DNA from 2 places in the Colwellia sp. MB3u-8 genome. Region 2 is predicted to be linked to the other one. Evidence: predicted binding sites of a transcription regulator. Region 2 holds the regulator's gene; the other holds the start of a gene.

Region 1 (12,122 bases), on a different contig from region 2:
GCCTTTTTACCCCAAGGCGCATTCACTGGATTACAAATTGGGCTAAACGCCGACATTGAGCTATAACGATCAGGATTTAACATGGCAATGGTCAATGCGCCATGTCCTCCCATTGAATGTCCGCTAATGGCGCGTTTATCTGATACGGGGAACGTCGCTTCAATTATCTGAGGTAACTCATTAACCACGTAATCGTACATGTGAAAATGACGATTCCAAGGTGCTTGCGTAGCATTCACATAAAACCCAGCGCCTTGACCTAAGTCATAATCTTCATCATTAGCGACCTCTTTACCACGAGGGCTAGTATCAGACGCCACAATGGCAATACCTAATTCGGCAGCCATGCGCAGTGCACCTGCTTTTTGCATAAAGTTTTCATCGGTGCAGGTAAGGCCAGAAAGCCAATACAATACCGGGACTTTTTCTCCGCTTGATACTTGTGGAGGCAAGTAAATAGCAAATCGCATAGCACAATTTAACGTTTTAGATTGGTGGCTATATTGCTTGTGCCAGCCACCAAAACTTTTGTTCATGCTTACGTTTTCAATTAAATGGTCGATTGTCATGGTAAAACCTTAAGACGTTACCCCTGTTCATTTATGGTATGAAAGGGGTAATGGCATAGCTGTTATGTATTGAAATGGATGCTATTTATCGAAGTGAATAACAGAACGAATACTTTCGCCTTTATGCATCAATTCAAATGCTTCATTAACATCTGCAAGACCCATGGTATGGGTAATAAAGTCACTTAATTTAAATTCACCGGCTAAATAACGTTCAACATAATCAGGTAATTCAGTACGGCCTTTAACACCACCAAACGCAGAGCCTCTCCATACACGACCAGTCACTAACTGGAACGGACGGGTTGAAATTTCTTTACCAGCACCAGCAACACCAATAATTACTGACTCGCCCCAACCTTTGTGACAACACTCTAATGCAGATCGCATTAAGTCTACGTTACCGATACACTCAAACGAGTAATCAACACCGCCGTCAGTTAATTCAACAATCACATCTTGAATAGGTTTGTCGTAATCTTTCGGGTTAATAAAGTCAGTTGCGCCTAGTTTTTTCGCCAGCTCAAACTTACTTTCATTAATATCGATAGCAATAATACGACTAGCTTTAGCCATTGTTGCGCCGATAACCGCTGAAAGACCAATACCACCAAGACCAAAGATAGCAACCGTTGCACCCTCTTCAACTTTTGCTGTATTCATTACCGCGCCCATACCTGTGGTAACACCACAACCTAATAAACAAACTTCTTCTAGTGGCGCTGCTTTATTTACTTTCGCTAAAGAAATTTCTGGTAGCACTGTATACTCAGAAAAGGTTGAACACCCCATATAATGGAAGATAGGCTGACCGTCTTTGTAAAAGCGTGTCGTGCCATCAGGCATTAACCCTTTACCTTGTGTTTCACGAATTTTCTGACAAAGGTTAGTTTTACCTGATAGACAGAATTTACATTCACCACACTCTGGTGTGTATAAAGGAATAACATGGTCGCCTACTTTTACACTCGTTACGCCTTCGCCGATTTGTTCAACAATACCGCCACCTTCGTGACCTAAAATCACTGGGAAAATACCTTCTGGATCATCACCAGATAAAGTAAAAGCATCGGTATGACATACGCCAGAAGCAATAACTTTAACTAACACTTCACCTTTACGCGGTAGCATTACATCGACTTCTTCGATAGATAAAGGTTGGTTTGGCCCCCAAGCAATAGCGGCTTTTGATTTAATAAATTTATCTGACATGTTTATTCTCACTTTTCTAATAATTATATTTAATTGTGTTTAAATTGTAGGCTAACTCGTTATTTATGAGTCTAGTCTACTGTATTAATTTAAACGTGATAATACGCTTAAATCGTAATTCAGCTTTACCATATAGTAACAATTCAGACGTAATGACCTGCCTCAGTACCATAATTTAGCTAACTATCGCATAGGTTCGTTGCACTGGTATTAATGGGTATGACCTTGAGAAAGGTTAATCATCCCTATTCCTACTGCGACTAACCCCATACCAAGCCATGTAGTTAACTCAAGATGTTGACGATAAATAACAGTAGACAATAAAGTCACTGTAATAATAGCTAATCCGGCCCAAAGTGCATGAACGATACCAACAGGCATACCTTTCATTGCTTGACCTAAAAACATGAACGCCGCTAAGTGCCCTAATAAAACTAATGCACTAGCTACTGGTTTAGTAAAACCATCCGTTTCTTTTAATGCCACATGAGACATAGCTTCAGCAGCGACACCTAAAAAAAGAAATAACCAACTCATACTTGCTTCCTATAAAGTTATGTAAGTTTTGTTGCTTAGGTAGATCTCATTTTTCTCAATAAATCATTTATGGATTATCTAAGTCACAGCATACTTTCTCGATGGCTGCTATTATATTCATCCCTTAGAAAATGATAATATGCTATTTTAGTAAATCACTTGTACATATAGGTAACAATCATGCAGTGGGAAGGTATCAGCGAATTTGTTTATGTTGCGGAAAATGAGAGTTTTACGCTGGCCTCAAAAAAAATGGCCATATCAACAGCCCAAGTTAGTCGTCAGGTCAGTGCGTTAGAAAAGCGGCTTAATATCAAATTATTTTATCGCACAACCCGCAAAGTCTCATTAACCGAAGAGGGGCGTGTTTTTTATCAACACTGCCGCAGTGTACTTGACGGCCTAGATGCCGCTGAACGTGCAATTACAAACTTGCAATCTAAACCTCAAGGGAAAATTAAGTTAACGGCCCCTGTAACCTACGGTGAGAAACAGATATTACCCCTAGTGAATAATTTCATAAAGCAATATAGCGATGTAGAAGTTTCAGCTTATTTAAGTAATCAACAAGTTGATTTAGTTGAAGACGGTTATGACTTAGCTATTCGTCTGGGTCAGTTAAGTGACTCGACAATGATGGCAAAAAAATTGGGCAAGAGAACAAACTATGTTTGTGCATCGCCTGATTATTTAGCTAAACACGGTGTACCCCATGCAATATCAGAGCTTAATAAGCACAGTTGTTTATTGGGCACACTAGACTATTGGAATTTTAGGGGTTTAGGCCGAGAAAAGAGTCTCCGCGTAACGGGTAGATTACGTTATAACAATGGTTACAGCTTGACTGATGCGGCATTGAAGGGATTAGGTATAGTGCAATTGCCTGATTATTATGTAGAGCAATATATACAAAGTGGTGAGCTAGTGACGCTATTAGATAATTATCGTGCCCCTGACGAAGGCATATGGGCGGTTTACCCTCAAAATCGCCATTTATCGCCGAAAATAAGGTTGCTTGTCGACTACTTGGCAGAGCAGCTACTTTAACTTCTTGGCTCCCTCACATTACCGGGCAATATAAACAAGGTTTAAATAGTAGTATCAAACATCAGGGGAGTCGATATCAAGGCTGACCTGATTAACGACATTCCGATGATTTACTTCCTCCCTACTGTTATCTTCATACATTCGAGTTTGATACCGCCCAACCATTCCAAAGGTTTATGCATTAACACAAATCATTAACTCCTTACATTGTTACCATACAGCAAAGGTTATTTACATTTACGGCTATTCTAATTATTTTTGAAGTGTATATTATACCTTCATCGAAACGAACCGCAGCAATTTAGCTGCACCTCGATAAGCAAATAATTAACACTTAATATTCGGAGAATTTAAATGAGCATATTTACTCATGTAACTGTTGGCACTAACGACTTAACGGCATCACGCACCTTTTACGATAACGTTTTAAGTACCCTTGGCCTTAAACGCATCACAGATTTAGGTGAAAATGGCACTATTTGGGGCGAAGATGCACCATCATTTTTTGTTTTAAAACCAGCTAATGGTCAAGCTGCTAGCGTTGGTAACGGTGTTACCGTTAGCTTTGAAGCGCCAAACCGCGCAGCGATTGACGCTTTTCACGCGACGGCAATCGCTGCGGGTAGCCCTGATGAAGGTGCTCCTGGTACACGAGATTGGGCGCCGAATGCATATGCTGCTTATACTCGCGACCCTGATGGTAACAAGCTTGCTGTTTACTGTTTTAAAGAAGCTTAATAACATAAGCGACTTATAACCAAGAAAAAATACCGACTTGTCGGTGTTTTTTCTTTTAAATAGCAGTATAAACGTATGCAATTCATAATCAATTAGACCTCATATTTAGAGGTGTCTGTAAAAACTTTAATCAACTATATATCGTCAAAAAGCAAAATCAAGGAATAATTAAGGAGAAATCTATGGCGGGTGGATGGTCAAAAGATGGCGCAGTTCAAGAACAAATAGATTCCAGCGTGGAAGACGCTGTAGCACATGTTCGTCATCAGTTATCGATGGACGAAAGCTTATTATATTGTGAAGAATGTGACGTTAAAATCCCTGAAGCACGACGTAGTGCAATGAGCGGTATCACTTTATGTATCAATTGCCAAAGTAAACTTGAAAAGAACCGAACACGTCATAACCATTATAACCGACGCGGTAGTAAAGATAGTCAACTCCGATAACAAGTCAAAAAAAGTAACTTATTATGGTTAAGTAAAAATAACCACACTTTTATAGCTAATCATTATTGTCCAAACTTGATCTATTCACGTCCAGAATAAACATTAATTAAAGCCGCGTAAAGATAGATTCTAGTTAATCTATAATACCAAGTTGATTAATTACCTGTTCATTTTTAATGGTTAAAATTCAAAACTACTGAGTAAATTTTATACCTTGTATTTATCCATTTTTCTGCATGAAAAAGTAGAACATTTAATTAATCAAATGGCTATAGCTATTGTTTATGCGTTGTTTTATCGCTTATTATTCGCTGGATTGAAAAATATTTATAGTATTCTTTGACTTATATGAGATATCGCGTTTATATTCTATTAAGCTGAATGGCCGATGTTTAAGCTCAAAAAAATCCGGTCTATCTTTTTACATAATGAAATTATTACTAAATTTAAAGGTGATTTACCATGCTTCAATCAGTTGGTTTGCGCGATTATATGATCACTAACCCAATCAAAGTCAAAGATGATGATAATTTATTAGATACGATAAAAATAATCATAGATAATAAGGTCTCAGGGGTTTGTGTAATAAATGAAAAGAATGTCCTCGTAGGCGTACTTTCCGAAATGGATTGTTTAGCCGCCATACTCGAAAGCACTTACAATAATGTTGGTGTTGGTTTAGTGAGTGAATATATGACTAAAGAAAATATAGTTGTTGCTCACCCTAGTGATGGCATTATCAATGTCGCTCAGGACATGCTATTAAAAAAACATCGTCGTCGGCCTGTTATTGAAGAGGGTAAGTTGGTTGGGCAGGTTTCTTGTCGGCAATTACTGACAGCGGTTAATAAATTTAATAAGTAAATTTATTAAATTTACCAGATTTTTTTATCACAGTACGCGCAAATAAGATCAATGACTTTACCTTCATTGATGGTTCGTTAGTCGCGTACACGGCTTTAGGCTTTATCAAACATAAGCCATGGTGCAGCATGCGTTAGCCATAATTGATTATGTTTGATAAAGCCTATTTTTGATTGATGTAGCCATCTGATTAGCTAAATTAAAAAGTATTTTTATCGCCTTGTTAACTGAATTTGACCGCTTTATCAGCGATTGAGTATGTAAAGCCTTTGGATATTAAATGCCGTAGCGCTTTTTGCTTTAATTTCATATCGTCAATAGGCTCTTCGCCAAATTTTCTGATCTTTAATGAAAGTGCCTTAGCAAAATAATCTTCCTCAGATGTTTCTAACGCCTCAACACAGTCATTAATGATCTTGGAGGCGAATCCCTTTAGATACAGTTTTTCTTTGATTTTATTAGGGCCAATATTTTTTTCTGATAAACTTGTCGTTAAGCGGGTTGCATAGCGAAAATCATTAATAATGTCATTTTCTATCAGATAATTAAGTGCTGGCTCATTAAATTGAGTATCATCTTTAAATAACATATTAGCTTTTTGAAGTAACGCTTTTGCGGAGTAATCTCCATACCTTTCAATCATCCAAATCATATAAGATTTGACCCGATCATAAGAAATCACTTGCGGCTTTGCATCTTTTTTACTTGTTTTTTTATACATGTGGCTACTTTGCTACTTTCAAACTCGGGTTTATTATAAGTTAATCTTGCTTATACCCATTTCATTAATTAGCTGGTCTACTTTATACACAGGAAAAATGGCCAAATATAAGGCATTTATTTTAATAACTAGTGGTTCTAATTATTAAATAAATAACGCAGTAGTGGGTTATTTAAACCAGTAAAAATGATCAGATAATGAGTGAGATTGGTATTAAACACTTACGCATTAAATGGCTATCAAGGTTTGCACCTAAGGTCAATAAAATGCCTTCTGATGATAATTAGTTTTGATTACTACATTGCCATGCATTTAAATAAGATGAGTTAACAATAATGCCATCAAAGCCTTGTTCTTTTATCTTAATCAAGCTTTTAAAGGCTTGATCATAGTCTTGATAAGCACCTGTCATCAACGCCACCATTTGCCAGTCAGATGAATAACATAAATGATAATAATCGCTTAATGACTTGTTTGCTTTAGCAAATCTCGTAACAGAATGTTTATATCTATATACGCCATACTGAATATAAACTTGATTGTTTCCTGTCTGTAATTGATGATTTAAATTAATATTATATTCACTTAGCCACTCGCTCGGTAAAAGCTTAAAGTACCAATGTGGTTTTTCTGGCGCTAAAATATGCTCTACAACTTTTATATTGTGCATATTATTTGTTTCATCGGTATTGTTTTTTTCATCAGTATTACTTGCTAATGTTATAGCGAGATTTTGCCGGTTTTCTTTAAGTTCTACACTATCATTAAGTGTTAGAACATTTGCTTGTCTGGTTACCTCGGTTTGTTTGTTATTCTCGTTGACATCGTCAAACGCAGGCTTTGCTGTTATTGCTTTTGGCGCAAGTTTCTCTGTGTTTATATTACTGACTAAATTGTTTGTTGGCTGTGTTGCACTATTATAAATATTTGAAAATTTTTCTAGCAAAGGGGCTACTTGCGGGCCTAAAAGTAATCCGCCTATTAACGCAATGAAGAGTTTAAAGTTAATTGATTTGAAGTTAAATAAGGCGATTTTGGACTTAAGCGTGAGCTTTTCATCAAGATTAATAGGGTAAATTTTACTTTGATAATATTGACTAATTTCCCCTGAGCTATATGATTTTTCTAATAAGGTATGGCCCCATAATTCAATGGTCAATAATGAGCTACCATAGCGTTGCCATGCCAGTAGTTGCCCTAACAAATGATGTATATCACTTGCAATCAAATCAGCATTTTCAAATGCCCAAATAGTGATAACTTCTTTGTCTTTGTTCTCAATTAAATATTGCTTAGCATTTTCAAGAAATTGTTGGTTATTTTCTATTGAGGAAAACTGATCGATACCCGCCGTTATTAAGACACGAGTTAAATCATCAAGGTGCTCAATTTTTCCGGGTAAAAAAACAACTTGATGATGTTCAGGGATATTTTCAATATAGGTTTTTTTTAAACTCGCTAACAGCTTTTCAGATTTGCTGGTAATAACGCGGCAAACACCTGTTTCTATCACAGAATATAAAAGTTGAAATAAACCTTTTCTTATGGGTGAAACACTATTCATTCAACTCTCTTATATCAAGTAGTATACATAGAAGACGGATCACAACTTATTTTACCATAATGCTGACTATAATTATGATTTCTGACATATTACAACAAGGCGAAGGATGAAAACAAGTAAACTGTTTTGATCATCCCCCACCCTTTGTGCTCGGGTATGTTTTAAAAGAAGTAAAGCATTAGGCCTTTGATCTTGATAACCCGTATCAGGATCTGTTAGACAATAATACCTGTTGAAAGTAGAGCTAAACCCTGGCTAAACGATGATGTTCAAAAGTACCTGCAGGCAAACACTTTATTGTACTTTATCAGTGCACGCCTAAAAAGATGCCAACCTGTGCGGTTTTACCCTGATAATTCAGTGAAAAAGATAGTTCAGTGAAAAGTGCTTTATCTTGCGATAAGAGGCGGTATGGAAAAATAGTCCATGCTGATAGCCGCTGGAAAAAGGCTTTGAATCGATTTATGATTAAATTCAAAGCCCGTTTAAAGGCTTTATTTAACATCCACCGTTAGACAAAATTTGTTACTGACGCTTAAGTTAAGTACGTGCTATTGTTAAGTTCACTACTGCAATACTCAATTGACAGTTTGATGATACAAAATGCTCTTAGCTAGCTTCTTGCTCAAGCACTTGATTAAAATGCGCAAAGCCTTGTGCTAAATCATCAATTAAATCATCAACATTTTCCAAACCCACATGCAAACGAATTAGGGGAAATTGATATGGCCAAGTGGTTGCAGTGCGCATATTATTAACCTTTGAAATACCTAAAACAAGGCTTTCAAAACCACCCCACGAATAACCCATTTTAAAATGTTCCATGCTGTCTAAAAATGCAGTTAGTGCCGCTTGATTACCCTTATTTAATACAAACGAAAACAAACCATTTGAGCCGGTAAAATCACGTTTGAATGCTTCATGACCTGGGCAAGATGGTAGCGCTGGATGCAAAATAGTTTCAACCTCTGGGCGCGTTGACAACCAATGCGCTATTTTAAGTGCACTGGCCTGATGCTGCTGTAAACGCACGCTTAATGTTCTAATACCACGCATGGCTAAGTATAAGTCATCCGGAGAGGTACATTGCCCCATAATATAGCTACTTTCACGCAATTGTGGCCAATGCTCAGCGTTTGCCGTTGCTGTACCTAACATAACATCTGAATGGCCAACAATATATTTTGTCGCTGCTTGTATTGAAACATCAACACCGTAATCAAAGGGTTGAAAATTTACCCCTGCTGACCAAGTGTTATCTAACATCACGATACAGTTATGCCTATGAGCCACTTCAGCGATGGCGGGAACGTCTTGAACTTCCATGGTAACTGAGCCCGGTGATTCAAGAAACACCACTCGGGTATTCGCCTTAATTAACGCTTCAATACCTGAACCAATCAGTGGATCATAATAAGTCGTTTCAATACCTAACTTAGCTAATATTTTATCGCAATAATCACGGGTGGGTTCATAGGTGCTATCAACCATTAAGATATGATCGCCCGTTTTAACAAAGGCTAATATGGCATTAGTGATTGCCGCCGTACCCGACGGATATATGGCACAACCTGCTCCACCTTCTAACTCGGTCATCGCATCACTAAAAGCAAATGATGTTGAAGTACCACGACGGCCATAAAACAACACCTGATTAGTTTTATTTGCTGTGGCATGCTTCATTTCTTTGACTGAGTTAAATACTACGGTAGATGCGCGCTCTACGGGTGGGTTAACGACACCGCGTGTCCATTGGCTTTTACGGCCGGCATTAATAAGTTTTGTTTCTTTTTTCATCTCTAGGTTACATTCCACGGTTATATTTTTTGGAGATCGCTCGATAAGGAACTTGTCCTTTTGAAATCAAGCAGCGCTGACAATTCACCAAGCGGCTAACTCATTTTTTAACTTCAACTTGCTAAAGTTCACACTTTTCAAAGTCATTATAGCTATCTAGCCATCTATAGGTATTTGTATCGCGAATTAAGTAAAGAAGCACGCTTTATTTCGTCATAACATAGTCGTGAACAGTATTAAGCACATAAAAGAGTATCATATCAGTAGTAGCCATTTGATTAATTAATACCAATCTCACTCATTATCTGATCATTTTTACGGGTTAAAATAGACCACCTAATTAATGAAATTGGTATAATCAACTTTTTCTGAACTCAAATAAATACAAGCTATAACCAGTAGTTAGGCGTTATTCACCTTATAAATTTTAACCCTTAAGAACTTTAACTCTTAAGAACACAGCAAGCATTAACTGGGTATAACACTATCAGTTGCCACAAGTATCAGTCAGTGGGTTCAAGTGTCAGTTTTAGCGTTCAAACAAATTCATTTGGCTATTGGTGATTTCATCAAAACTGGTATTAATAAAAGGTAAAATAGCATCAGCTACCGCGAGCAATTGTCGGTCAATGTAAAATTGATAATCCAAAGCTGCGCTTTGACAGCCTCTCGCTTGTGGGCCATTGGTGGTCATGAGATATTCAATCCAACCTTTATTTTGATACTTAAGGGGTTTTCCCTGTTGCCTATAAATCTCATCGGCTAGCCTTGCTGCTCTCACATGTGGCGGCACATTTTTAACATAAAGTTCAAGCTTTCTGCGCAAACGTTTACGATAATAAAGTAAGTCATCATGCTTACCCGCTAAGGTATCGGCAACCATTTGCTTGATGTAATCAGCAACCGGTTCGTCATTAAAAATTTTCAAATATAAAGTACGTTGAAATTGCTTGGCTAATTCGGTCCAATCGGTGCGAACACTCTCTAACCCTTTAAACACCAGTTGTTGTTGTTCGCCCTTTTGCACTAAGCCTGCATAGCGCTTTTTGGTACCTATATCTTGGCCACGAATGGTTGGCATTAAAAATTGACTAAAGTGGGTTTCAAATTCAATATCAAGCTCGCTAACAATATGAAACTGTTCTTTAAGTAACTTTTGCCACTTTTGGTTAATGTAATCTTGTAAAATTTTACCAAGCGCCCTACTGTGCTCTGCGCTTTGGTGGTCACCGACATGGACAAATATTGAGTCGGTGTCGCCGTAAATAACTTGATAACCTTTTGCTTCAATCCATGATTTAGTGGTTTTTAGTATGCTATGGCTGCGCTTCGTAATGGAGCCTGATAACCGGGGATCAAAAAACCGGCAGCCGGTTGAGCCTAAAACACCATAAAATGAATTCATAATAATCTTTATCGCTTGTGACAAAGCGGCATTGTTATCTCTTTTGGCAATATCTCGCTCTTTCCAAAGCTCAGTGATGATATCGGGTAGAAAATGCTGCTCTCTTGAAAAATAAGCCCCGTCAAAGCCCTCTATAGCTGTTTCTGGTGATTTTAAACCTTCAATCAAGCCCATAGGGTCAATATTAAAACTGCGGATAATACTGGGATACAGACTTTTAAAATCTAACACCAGCACATTTTGATAAAGTCCAGGGGTAGAGTCCATCACAAAGCCGCCGGGTGATTCAAAGCCTTGATCGCCATCGCCCATATTTGGCGCAATATAGCCACTACGATGTAATTTAGGCAAATATAAGTTGGTAAAAGCCGCGACAGAGCCACCGACTCTATCAATGGCTAAACCCGTTAATTGCGCCCTGAGCATGGCAAATTCTAATAACTGCGTATGCTGAAAAATTAACAGCACTAAGCGACAATCTTCTAAATTATAAAGCGCCAGCGCTGTTTTATCATGATGAAAATTATCAGTTATTTCTTGAATTCGGTGATCAACATCGTCAACTTTTTTGCCAATACCCAGTAAGGTATTCGCGACATTGTCGAGTGAAAAACTGGGAAAGTTATAAGTAGCACTTTTCAGTAAGTCGATACCATCGAGCACTACACGGCCATTAATTTCAATAAATTGCTGTTCACTACTTGGATTTTTACGCCAGTGAGGTGCTTTTTTATCTCGACCAATAGCAAATTTAAGCCGATATAAATCATAACGTTTTTGTAATAAAGCAAAATCAAAATTAATCACGTTCCAACCCATAATAATATCAGGGTCGTGTTGGGTAAACCAAGCGAGCAAACTCACTAATAATTCTTGTTCATTAGCTTGCCAAACAATATCAATGTCACGGGTAGCTTGTTGCTCGCGGGCTATTTCTTCTGCATTGGCAATCATCAACACTTGCTGACAATGCTCGCTATATAGCCCGATAGAATAGAGTTCACCCGACATTGAACATTCGATATCAAGCGATACGCTCGACAGTGCAATGTCAGTTTGTTGCGCTTTATCAATACGTTTACATTTAACCTGCTCAAAGCGCTGGTAAGCTTGATTATCAGCCGATCTCACCTTTACTGCCTGACCAGCAAAGGTGAGATCGGCCGTAATAAAACGCTCCATTAAAAAACGATCATCTGGGCGAATGTCGTCTTCATAA
Region 2 (12,122 bases):
TCAAGCTCAGACGTTCGTTGAAGAAAATCCTCTAAGCTAATATCACGTAATAACTCTGGCACTAAATTCTGACAGTCAATATCAGCTAACGACAATTCAAAACCTGCGGCACGCGCTAAAATTAATAATTTACGCTGTACGTCTCGCCCTGATAAATCTTCTCGCGGATCCGGCTCAGTCAACCCTTGCGTTAAGGCATTCGACAACAGCGCAGAAAATGGCGTTGTGCCATCGTAAAATTGAAATAACCAGGATAAAGTGCCCGAGAATATACCTGAAATTTCCGTTATTTTATCACCGCTATTCATCAACTCTTTAATGCTTGAGTTAATAGGCAAACCAGCACCAACTGTGGTATTACCCAACCATAAGCTATTATTTTTTTCTGCTGTTTTAAGCAATTGCTGATAATTTTCAGTACTTGAAGATGCCGCCCACTTGTTGGCGCCAATAACATGAATGCCACGGGCAAAAAATTCTTCATACAAGTGACTAAAGTCTTCGCTGGGTGTGATATCAACAACAATCAACTCGTCATAAGGGTGATTAGTCAGCCAAGTTAACAGTTGCTCACTGTCGTAAGGCTGCGCTTGTTGTTGATAATGTAACAAAGCATTAGCGACATCTATGCCATCGGTATTTATTAAGGCTTTACTTGCCCCCACTAAGGCAACTAAATGCACATTGTCTAAACCTGAAACACGCGCTATTTGCTTTGGTAACATGGTTAAAAATCGTTGGCCAATATTACCTAATCCAGCGACAACAAGGGCAATATTTTTCGCGTCTTTAGTCATATCCGCATGAACATTATTGAGTATTTCACTCGAGCATGGCTCAGGTAAAACCGCAATATAACTGTGTTCATTAAAGGCATGTAAAAAATGTAAGCTTTGTTGATGCTTAAGCGCTCTTTTAAATCTAGCCCGCATATCGCCTTGTTTCGCCACACTATGGCCAACAATGGCAATAATCGCTACCGGCCTAAAGGTCACTTCAGTGTCATGACTTGCTAACCATTGGCTGAGCGCTTTTTGTTGGGCCTGCGTTACGACTAGGTAACCTTCGTCAATATTGTAACAAATAGGTGAAAATTCACTGACCGCTAATTCGCCCGATTTAGCTAAAAAGCTGCTTGATTTCGCTAATATTAAATCGTTTAAACTGGTGACTGAAAGTTCTTGTTTCGCTATTTGGCCAAACTTGCCTATTTCAGTGCCGCTAACCTCAGGTGCAAAACTACTGGCAACATGTAAATGGGTATTATGGTTGGTTAATGGCTGTAAGGTTTTGGCATGTAATACTGGGTTACCCAAACGGCCCAGTTCATTGGCAACCGCATTAGGTAAACGGTGTAATTTTCTCGCTAAGGGTACAAGCCTTGGGTCAGCACTATAAATACCATCAACGTCAGTCCAAAGCGTTACATTGCCCGCGCCTGACAGTGCCGCCATTATAGTTGCTGAGTAATCACTACCATTGCGCCCTAACGTGCAGGCTTGTTGCTGTTTATTGCGCGCAATATAACCGGTAACGATCATCAGTTGGTCTTGTTTTTGCAGCGGTAAAAAGTTTTCCTGGCTCACGGTATAATCAATGGCACAATTTTTTTCATCTTTTAGTAAAAGAAAGTCTCTGGCATCCAACATATAACTTGGACACACACTTTCACTCAATACCGCAGATAACAAGCGCGCGGACCAAACCTCACCAAAGGCCAATAAGTCATTTTGATAACTCAATGGATCACTAAGGGGATCAGTCAGTAAATTTTCTGTTATTTGTGCAACATCCTGCTTCAGTAAATTTTTGAGTCTGGCGGCACTACTGGCATTTAACAGTTCATCAATTAACTGAGCTTGCGTCACATTAAGTGCAGTAATAGTTACCAGCAAATTCTCACGCAAGGTGTTTACCTCATGACTCGTGCTCACTTGCTCAGTGTTAAGCGAAGTTATGTCCTGAAGCTCTATTGCGAGTTGATAAAGATTAAATAATGCATCCGTGGTATTGCCATTGGCAGATACCACAATAATGTCATTGAGTTGGCAATGCTGACGAATAATATCCACCACACGTTCAACGCAAGCACTGGTGGCTAAACTACTACCACCAAATTTATGGACATTACAGGCAACTTTTGCCAAGTGATTTTTTGGAGAGCTAAGCGTTACCGCTGTATTTGAATCGATCATTTTACTACCACAGGTATGACAACCTTGTCATACCGCCTTTAAATTATTTATATATAACGCTTAATGACTATAGATAACCGCTTTAAGCTTGGCTGGCATCGAGCGCCTGAGATAGGTCGGCCAGTATATCGTCAATATCTTCAATACCAACAGAAAGTCGCACTAATGACTGGGTAATACCGGCGGTAAGTTGTGCTTCAATTTCCATCCCCGCATGGGTCATGGTTGACGGATGACAGATCAAACTTTCAACACCTCCAAGTGATTGCGCTAGGGTGAAAAGTTCAAGTTTATCAAACAGTATTTTAACCGCTTCAACGCCACCTTTAAGCTCAAAACTCATCATAGCTCCAAAATCATACTGCTGTTTTTTAGCTAATTCATGTTGCGGATGGCTGGCTAAACCCGGAAAATAAACCTGTTGAATAGCCGAATGCTGTTGCAAAAATTTTGCCACGGCATTGGCATTAATTTGATGCTGCTTCATCCGTATTGGCAAAGTTTTTAAGCCACGCAAAGCTAAAAAACTATCAAAAGCTGAACCCGTAATACCAATGCAGTTTGCCCACCAAGCTAGTTTTTCACCTAAAGCTTGTTCTTTGGTGACTAGCACACCGCCCACCACGTCGCTGTGACCATTAATATATTTGGTGGTGGAGTGAAAAACAATATCGGCACCCAATAACAAGGGTTGCTGCAATACTGGCGACATAAAGGTGTTATCAACCGCCACTAATGCGCCAACTTGATGGGCTTGTTTGGTAATGGCAGCAATATCAACTAAGCGTAACAATGGATTACTCGGTGATTCAACTAACACTAATTTAGGTTTTGTTGCTAAGGCTTGCGCCAAGGCTTGTTGATCATTTTGATCAACCACCACGAGCGTAAACTGACCCCGCTTGGCAAGATGGGTAAATAATCGAAAACTTCCGCCATAGCAATCATGCGGAATAACAACCGTGTCTTGTGTATCAAGTAATTGGCAAATAAGATGTACCGCTGACATGCCGGTATTTGTCACAATGCCAACGGCACCCTGCTCTAAATCTGTAATAGCTTGGGCAAACGTAGCGCGAGTTGGATTACCGGTGCGTGAATAGTCAAACTGACGCTTGTCGTTAAAACCTTTCAGTGCATAGGTGCTTGAAAGGTGAAGAGCTGGAATAACAGCGCCATGGTGTTGGTCGCTATTAATACCTGCTCGAACAGCGGTAGTGGCAATTTTTTTCTCGCTCATGTGTACTCCGGTAAAAATATTTTCTGTATAGATGTTTGGACGTCTATCAATCTAAATGGTTTAAGTTCGCGGGTCAAGTACTTTAGACTTCTAAACTTCTACACATTCGTTATTGACTCACGCCCCACAACCAGTAAAATCAAGTAGTAAGAATAAATTTATCACAAACTGGCCTACCAGACAGGTTTAACAAGGATAAGTTTATCTCAATTAATTAGCATAGAGGAATATTCATGGCAGAGTGGAATGGCGAGTATATTAACCCATACGCCGAACACGGGAAGAAAAGTGAACAAGTCAAAAAGATCACCGTGTCTATCCCTTTACGTGTGTTAAAAGTGCTCACTGATGAACGTACACGTCGCCAAGTGAATAACTTGCGTCATGCCACCAACAGTGAGCTGTTATGTGAAGCGTTTTTACACGCCTTTACTGGCCAACCATTACCTGATGATAGTGACTTGGCTAAAGACAACACACAAAAATTACCCGCGAGTGTTCGTCGGGCTTTGGAAGCAAAAGGTATAACTGACTTTAGTGAACACGAAGCGGAATTAGAAGATTAAAACCAGTAGTACAACAAGTAAATAAACAAGGCGCTGATTAGCGCCTTTTTTATTACTAAAAAATACGGGTGATTAGCAAGAGTTGCTTTGAAATATAAAACGGAACAACCCCCCTGCAGTATGCCGCTAAATACCAAAAGAATTTATTTCTGTGCATCAGCGCTATTTGAATATACTTCAAACTGGAACGATATTTATTTAGTTTGCATTTTTAGTTTACATTAGAATGACTTTTTAAAGTCAGCATCGTTCAAATAAAAAAAATTATGCCCGTCACCCATATGGCCAGCATCCAGCTTTACATAATTTTGATTTACTTAGCCTTAATGTTTCATAGTGTCCACAAATTAAAAAGCTTAATAACTGAAACTTGACTATGATCGAATTTAACTAAGCAGCTACATTAACTCATGACTGACGGTTGATAGCTGATAGCTATAAATCTACAAAGTCGCATCATTCAACTGCAATAAATCCCACTTAGTACCATATAAATCTTTAAACACCACAACCGTGCCATATTCTTCCACGCGCGGCTCTTCGTTAAACTCAACACCTTGGCTTTTCATCTGTTGATAGTCGCGCCAAAAGTCATTGGTTTGCAGAAATAAAAATACTCGTCCGCCCGCTTGATTGCCCACTGATTGGCTTTGCTCGTCGTTACTGGCTTTAGCAAGCAGTATGTGGGTGCCATTTGAATTCGGTGGTGATATTTGCACCCAACGTTTTCCGCCGCCTAAGTCAGTATCTTCAATAAGCTGAAAGTTTAATTTTTTGCTATAGAATGCAATCGCATCATCGTAGTCTTCAACCACGAGGGCAATATTTGATATGCTTTGTTTGATCGTTTTGGTCATGCTTTGTTCTCTATTCATTTTCACTACTCATCGTCCAAGTCATGATATTTTAACGTATTTTTCTTCCGTAATGAACTTTTCATGATTTAATTAAAAAAGACCTCACCTAGAGGTTTTTTTCACAATCACTAGTCATTAGCTAACGAAATTAATTAATTTGAAAAGAATTTAGTTTCTTTAACAAGCTTAATATCCGGCATATTATCAACGGCAACAGTCAGTGTCACTGGCGTGATTTTTTGGCTGATGTTTTCCGGTGTCATCGTTAAATGTACAGGCACACTGGCGATTTCACCCGCTTTTATCATCACCTTGCCGTCAACACTTAAACTCACCACTTTTTCCAACACTGTGATCTCAAATTGGCGATCAACTTTTGATTTATTAGTAATTTTCAATAAGTAACTATTCGTCACCTTATCTTGAAAGTCGAGCTGAAATAATGTGCCTCGATCCCGCAAAATAGAAAATTCAATCGGCACCCGCACTTGAATAGTAAAGATCATAAATGCCATGGCTAATACCGACATAACAGCATAGCCAATAATTTTCGGCCGTAGCAATTTAACCTTTTTACCTGCTAGTGCATTTTCACTGGTATAACTAATTAAGCCTTTAGCATAATTAAACTTGCTCATGGTTTGATCACAGGCATCAATGCAAGCACCGCAATTAATACATTCGTATTGCAAGCCATTACGAATATCGATACCCACTGGGCACACTTCCACACAAAGGTTACAGTCTACACAATCACCCAAACCTAGGTCTTTTGGCTGCTGGTTACGTTTACGAGCACCGCGGCTTTCACCACGCAATTTATCATAAGCAACCACTAGGGTATTTTTATCAAACATGGCTGATTGAAAGCGTGAATAAGGGCACATGTAAATACACATTTTTTCACGTAACCAGCCGGCATTACCGTAGGTACAAACAGTAAAAAACAGCACCCAGAAAGTAGTTAGCCCATCCCACTGCCATTGTAATAAATCAAGATACAGTGCGCGGGCCGGTAAAAAGTAACTGATAAATGTTGTTGCGGTAAAAAATGCGATTAACCCCCAAATAAAGTGCTTGGCAGATTTTCTTGCTAAGGTATCTAATGACAATGGCTGTTCATCACGTTTAATACGTTGATTGCGCGTACCCTCCAACCATTCTTCCACCCAAATAAAACTGAAGGTCCATACGGTTTGAGGACAGGTATAACCACACCAAATTCGACCAAGCCAAGTGGTTAAAAAGAAAAGTAAGTAGCAACTAACCAGCAATAATCCCGCTAAAATGATAAAGTCCTGCGGAAAAAATGTTTGTGAAAAGATATGAAACTGTTGCTTACCTATATCCAGTAAAACAGCCTGATTACCTTGAAAATTAAGCCAAGGCATCAACATAAATAATAAAACAAAGGCTAAGCCAGTGAATTGTCGAATACGTTGATAACGACCTTTTTGTTTACGGACATAGACTGAGGATTCAGATTTGTAGGGCTTAATGATCAAATCTTCTGCTTTAAAATCAAACTTCATGGTTTACTACTAAAACTAACGTTAAGATAGTTGCTAATAGCAAAATATGAACCAAGTTATAAAATTAAATTAACTCATTGTTTAATATATTATTTATAGTTACCAACTTTATGCAGATCCCACCATAAAGCACGACATATCGCGATTTGGCGATATATCGTGCCTGGCATATTATTTTTATAGTGAAAATTATTAGTTAGGACGTACAATTTTCAATTTACTCATGCGAGAGCGTAATGTACTTTCAGGTAAGCCTAATTGCTTAGCGGCACCTATTTCACCACCAATGCGCCATTTACAGGCTTTTAACACACTTAATATATAGCGGGCTTCCACTTGTGCTAAGGTTTCTATAACAGGAGGGGTAAGTGATTTTGACGAGGTTTTAAAGTTAAAATTTAGAATAGTCGATTTAGTTAAAATCATCTCGCGCTCAAGTACGTTTTGCAATTCACGAATATTACCAGGCCATTGATATTGCATTAATTGAGTTAAGCTACGGTTACTAATAGCACTGATGTTTTTACCTAGCGTTTTATTCAGTGTACTGATAATCACCTGTGATAAAAGTGGTATATCTTCTTGGCGATCACGCAGCGGTGGAACAGTTACCGGAAAAACATTAAGCCGATAAAACAAATCAATTCTAAATGTACCTTGGGTAATCATCGCCGATAAATCACGGTTAGTAGCCGCGATAACCCTTATATTGACCTTAACAGTTTCACTGCCGCCGACCCGTTCAAACTCTTGCTCTTGTAATACCCGTAGTAACTTGCCTTGTGCTGCCATAGATAATTCACCAATTTCATCAAGAAATAACGTACCTCCAGTCGCTAATTCAAAACGGCCTTTGCGTCGTTCAGTCGCGCCAGTAAATGCGCCTTTTTCATGCCCGAATAGTTCAGATTCAAGCAAGCTGGGGGCGAATGCAGCACAATTAACTTTTACCATAGTAGAGTTTTTACGTTGACTTAAGGCATGAATATTACGAGCAACCAACTCTTTACCTGTGCCATTCTCTCCCAATATAAGTACAGTACTATCAGTTTGTGCAACTAGCTCTACTTGCGACAGCATTTTTGTGATTATTGGGCTTCTACCCACCAAGCCAGCAGACGACCACTCTTGCGCTAACTCATTCTGCAAATAAGTATTTTCAGCCTGAAGTTGCTCAGTAAGCGATTGTACATTTTCCAAAGCACTGCGCAGTGCCAACTCAATTTGTTGTTGCTGACTAACATCACGAAATACCGCAACAGCACCAATAATATGGTTATTTTTATAAACCGCTCGTGTTGTGTACTCAACAGGGAAGTTACTGCCATCTTTGCGCCAAAACACCTCACCACTAACTTGTCGAGAAATACCGTCAAGCGCGGTATTGAATATTTTACATTCACAAGCGGGATAAGGCTCACCATTGCTATAACTATGATGATGAAACTGATGAATATTTTGTCCCAATAGTTCAGCGTAAGACCAGCCGGTCATGGCTTCTGCTGCAGGGTTAATAAAAATAGCTCGCCCTTGTGTATCTAAACCGTAAATACCTTCACCTACGGCGTTTAGTAATAGTTCAGAATCGGCGAGATAGGCTTTAATTTCTTTATCCATTGAACTTCCTAAAGTGATTGACTAGGTACGAATAAACACTGTTATTTACGCTAAATATCGAGGCTTATCGTAAGCCACGATATACCGTGGTTATATTGGCAGCAGTAATAGTAGCAATTTTTTAACAAGGGTAGCAAATCGTGCCCATTACATTCACTGTTATCAATTTATTAGCAATGTTTGATGTCGCCAATGCCTAAGTTAGAAGTTAAATTTCAGAGTGCCCAAAAGAAAGGGAAGCAATAAGCTTCCCTTCTATTTCATTCTTAATCTAAAACTAAAACTACATTGCTTACAAACGTAACCGTTAGCCCTGGTAATTCTCAGGCATTGCGAGTGCCGCTACACCTGAGTCTACTGCCGCTTGAGCAACCGCAATGGCTACAGCTGAACGTAAACGCGAGTCCATAGGCTTAGGGATAATATAATCTTTGCCAAAGGTTAAGTTGTCACTGCCACTAGCGGCTAATACTTCAGCTGGTACTGGTTCTTTCGCTAAGGTGCGAATGGCATGTACGGCGGCAATTTTCATTTCATCATTAATAGTACGTGCACGCACGTCTAATGCACCACGGAAAATAAAGGGGAAACAAAGCACGTTATTTACTTGGTTGGGATAATCTGAACGGCCAGTAGCAATAATTAAATCATCGCGTGTTGCCAAAGCCAGTTCAGGTTTAATTTCTGGATCTGGATTTGAACACGCAAAAATCACTGGCTTAGCGGCCATAAGCTTTACGTGTGAAGCTAATAGTAAGTTCGGTCCAGATACACCAATGAATACGTCAGCACCATCGATAGCGTCTTCTAGCGTGCGCTTATCCGTATTGTTAGCAAATAATTTTTTATATTCATTTAAATCGTCACGGCGGGTGTGAATAACCCCTTTAGTGTCGAGCATATAAATTTTTTCACGTTGTGCGCCACATTTAATCAACAGTTCCATACAGGCAATAGCTGCAGCACCAGCCCCCATACAAACAATGTTAGCGTGTCGAAGTTCTTTACCTTGAATTTCTAGCGCATTTATCATTCCCGCTGCCGTTACAATAGCAGTACCATGTTGATCGTCATGAAATACGGGTATTTTACAGCGTTCAATGAGTGCCTTTTCAATAACAAAACATTCAGGTGCTTTAATATCTTCTAAGTTAATGCCACCAAAGCTGTCAGCAATATTGGCTACCGTATTAATGAAGTCTTCAACGGTTTTATGATTCACTTCAATATCAAACGAATTAATGCCAGCAAAACGTTTAAACAATAACGCTTTGCCTTCCATCACAGGTTTAGAGGCCATTGGCCCTAAGTTCCCTAGACCTAAAATGGCGGTACCGTTGGTAATAACGGCAACGGTATTACCTTTGCCGGTATATTTATAAACGTCATCAGGGTTTGCAGCAATAGCGCGAACAGGCTCAGCAACACCGGGGCTATAAGCAAGCGAGAGATCTAGGCTTGTTTCAGCAGGGGTCGTTAATTCAACACTAATTTTGCCCGGCGTTGGGTATTGGTGATAATCAAGTGCTTGTTGGCGAAGATCTGTCATGTTTATTCCTTATGTGTGAGTCTACTACGTGAATTTTATGGGTGAACTTGAGTCGATGCTATTATTGTTGTTTACATGTTATTGCAATGCGATGTCTAATTTCAAGCTGTTTTGTATATATTAATTCGCTACAAGCTATAATTAATATAGCCTTATTAGTTTAATATTTCACATAACCTAGCTAAATATTGCCGATAAAGCGTTAACTATTGATGTAAAAATAGCGATTAGAATACTTTATTAAACCATAAGTAGTTTAATTATATAGATTAAGTTTAAGCCGCTTGTTTTACTTGTAAAGCTTTGCGCATTTGTATCATTTCATGCTGACTACAAAATTAACCACACTCGTTCTGTCTTCACTTCTGATTATAGTTTTAACCATGCTTTTAATCATGTTCATAACTGTAATCTAGCCGAGATTAAAAAGGCTTAAGTTGAATTACGCTATGCTAAATTTTATGCCTTGTATTTTTGCTGATGAGAAATTAGATCACTTAAATTAGTCAAAGAGATTTAAAAATTTAGCCATAAATAGTGACCAAATTTTAGCGATAAAAAAACCACCTAGCAGGTGGTTTTTAAAAAGTGATTTAAACGCAGAAATTTAATTATTCGTCAAACGGATTAACTAAAATCATGGTCTCGACACGATCTGGGCCAGTTGAAATAATATCAATAGGTACGCCAGTAATCTCTTCAATACGTTTAATGTAAGCAATCGCATTAGCGGGTAAAGCGTCAATAGAAGTAGCACCAACGGTGGTTTCACTCCAACCTGGCATTTCTTCATACACTGGGGTAATTTTTTCGTAACCCTCAGCAGCTGTTGGTGGCACAGTAATAATGTCGCCTTCAGCTGTTTTGTAGCCAGTACATATTTTTAATGTTTTTAAGCCATCTAAAACGTCAAGCTTAGTTAAACAAAAACCACTAATACTGTTAACTTGCACCGCACGATGCATAGCGACAGCGTCAAACCAACCACAACGACGTTCACGGCCAGTAGTTGCACCAAATTCATGCCCTACAGTGCCTAAGTGATTGCCCACTTCGTCATTTAATTCCGTAGGGAAAGGACCTGAACCAACACGTGTTGTGTATGCTTTAGTAATACCTAGCACGTAATCTAAGTAAAGTGGACCAAAGCCGCTGCCAGTAGCAACGCCACCCACTGTGGTATTTGATGAGGTGACATACGGGTATGTTCCGTGGTCAATATCAAGCAATGTACCTTGTGCACCTTCAAACATAATAGATTCGCCCGCTTTACGCGCTTGATCTAACATTTCAGAGATATCAGCAACCATGCCTTTAATAGTTTCAGCAACGGCCATAGCATCAGCAAGTACTTCTTCATAACTTACTGGCTCAGCTTGGTAATATTGCGTTAATACGAAATTATGATATTCCATAATTTCTTTTAATTTCACGGCAAATGATTCTGCGCAAAATAAGTCACCAACACGTAAACCACGACGAGCAGCTTTATCTTCATAAGCTGGGCCAATACCACGACCTGTAGTACCGATAGCTTTGCTACCACGCGCTTTTTCACGAGCGGCATCTAATGCGTTGTGATAAGGAAGAATTAATGGACATGCATCGCTGATTAAAAGACGGTCACGTACTGGTACGCCACGTTCTTCTAACATGGCCATTTCTGTCATAAGTGCTTTAGGACAAAGAACAACACCGTTACCGATTAAACATTTTACGTTGTCACGTAATACGCCAGATGGAATAAGATGTAAAACGGTTTTTTCACCATCAATGACTAGTGTATGACCCGCATTGTGGCCACCTTGATAGCGCACTACATATTTGGCTTTATCAGTAAGTAAGTCGACGACTTTACCTTTACCTTCGTCACCCCATTGGGTGCCTAGAACTACGACGTTTTTACCCATGTTCACATTTTGGTAAGAAAATTAGGCGGGGATTCTATCAAATATCAATATTGAGTCCAAGCAATAATTGTTGAATTTTAATGCGTTATTAAAAAAACCAGTGCTAGTGCAGAGTTAGCAAAGAAATTAATTTACCGTCCAAAACAACATAATACCGATTAACAGCAAAAATAAACCGATTTGACGAATAGTATTCACCGGTTCATTGGCTAATTTTAAAACATAGGATCGCCATTTATTCGGAAATAGCGCTGGAATCACTCCTTCAAGAATTAACGCAATAGCAAGTGCCATTAGCAAGGTAGACAGCATATAAATTCCTTAGGTAAACCAATGCAATCAAAACTCAATTTAAGATACTTTGCGTGCATTTTTCAAGTGATAAAAACACAAAAGCCATGACAATGTCATGGCTTTTAAATTACTATTTAACCTTAACTACTAATTAGTTTTTTTACCATTCTTTAGGTAATTAAAGAAATTACTGTCAGGTTTAATGACTAAAATATCACTCTTAGAGCTAAAACTGTTTTCATAAGCTTCTAAACTACGGAAGAAGTTATAAAACTCAGCATCTTGTGTATAAGAGTCGGCATAGACTTTTGCAGCTAGGGCATCACCTTCACCACGAACTTCTTGTGCATTCTTCTGTGCTG

What was found. The regulator MetJ, encoded in region 2, represses methionine synthesis genes. The targets are predictions, from matches to a motif close to TAGACGTCTAGACGTCTA.
Region 1: H4J54_RS08730 (cystathionine beta-lyase) is a predicted target of MetJ. The motif match lies at 9,648-9,665, and genes of this name have one in related genera.

What each region holds. Positions count from the first base shown of each region.
Region 1 is NZ_JACGVA010000061.1:2,428-14,549, forward strand. Features, by position in the region: gene fghA (S-formylglutathione hydrolase) at 1-569, opposite strand, end outside; gene H4J54_RS08690 (S-(hydroxymethyl)glutathione dehydrogenase/class III alcohol dehydrogenase) at 651-1,781, opposite strand; gene H4J54_RS08695 (multidrug efflux SMR transporter) at 1,992-2,318, opposite strand; gene H4J54_RS08700 (LysR substrate-binding domain-containing protein) at 2,499-3,365, shown strand; gene H4J54_RS08705 (VOC family protein) at 3,720-4,103, shown strand; gene H4J54_RS08710 (DksA/TraR family C4-type zinc finger protein) at 4,286-4,552, shown strand; gene H4J54_RS08715 (CBS domain-containing protein) at 5,015-5,416, shown strand; gene H4J54_RS08720 (regulatory protein RecX) at 5,640-6,137, opposite strand; gene H4J54_RS08725 (hypothetical protein) at 6,421-7,701, opposite strand; gene H4J54_RS08730 (cystathionine beta-lyase) at 8,311-9,498, opposite strand; gene H4J54_RS08735 (DNA polymerase II) at 10,028-12,122, opposite strand, start outside.
Region 2 is NZ_JACGVA010000073.1:54,888-67,009, forward strand. Features, by position in the region: gene metL (bifunctional aspartate kinase/homoserine dehydrogenase II) at 1-2,195, opposite strand, end outside; gene metB (cystathionine gamma-synthase) at 2,278-3,435, opposite strand; gene metJ (met regulon transcriptional regulator MetJ) at 3,669-4,001, shown strand; gene H4J54_RS17160 (VOC family protein) at 4,445-4,858, opposite strand; gene ccoG (cytochrome c oxidase accessory protein CcoG) at 5,011-6,390, opposite strand; gene H4J54_RS17170 (sigma-54-dependent Fis family transcriptional regulator) at 6,583-8,007, opposite strand; gene H4J54_RS17175 (malic enzyme-like NAD(P)-binding protein) at 8,315-9,556, opposite strand; gene H4J54_RS17180 (adenylosuccinate synthase) at 10,168-11,466, opposite strand; gene H4J54_RS17185 (DUF2065 domain-containing protein) at 11,593-11,778, opposite strand; gene hflC (protease modulator HflC) at 11,908-12,122, opposite strand, start outside.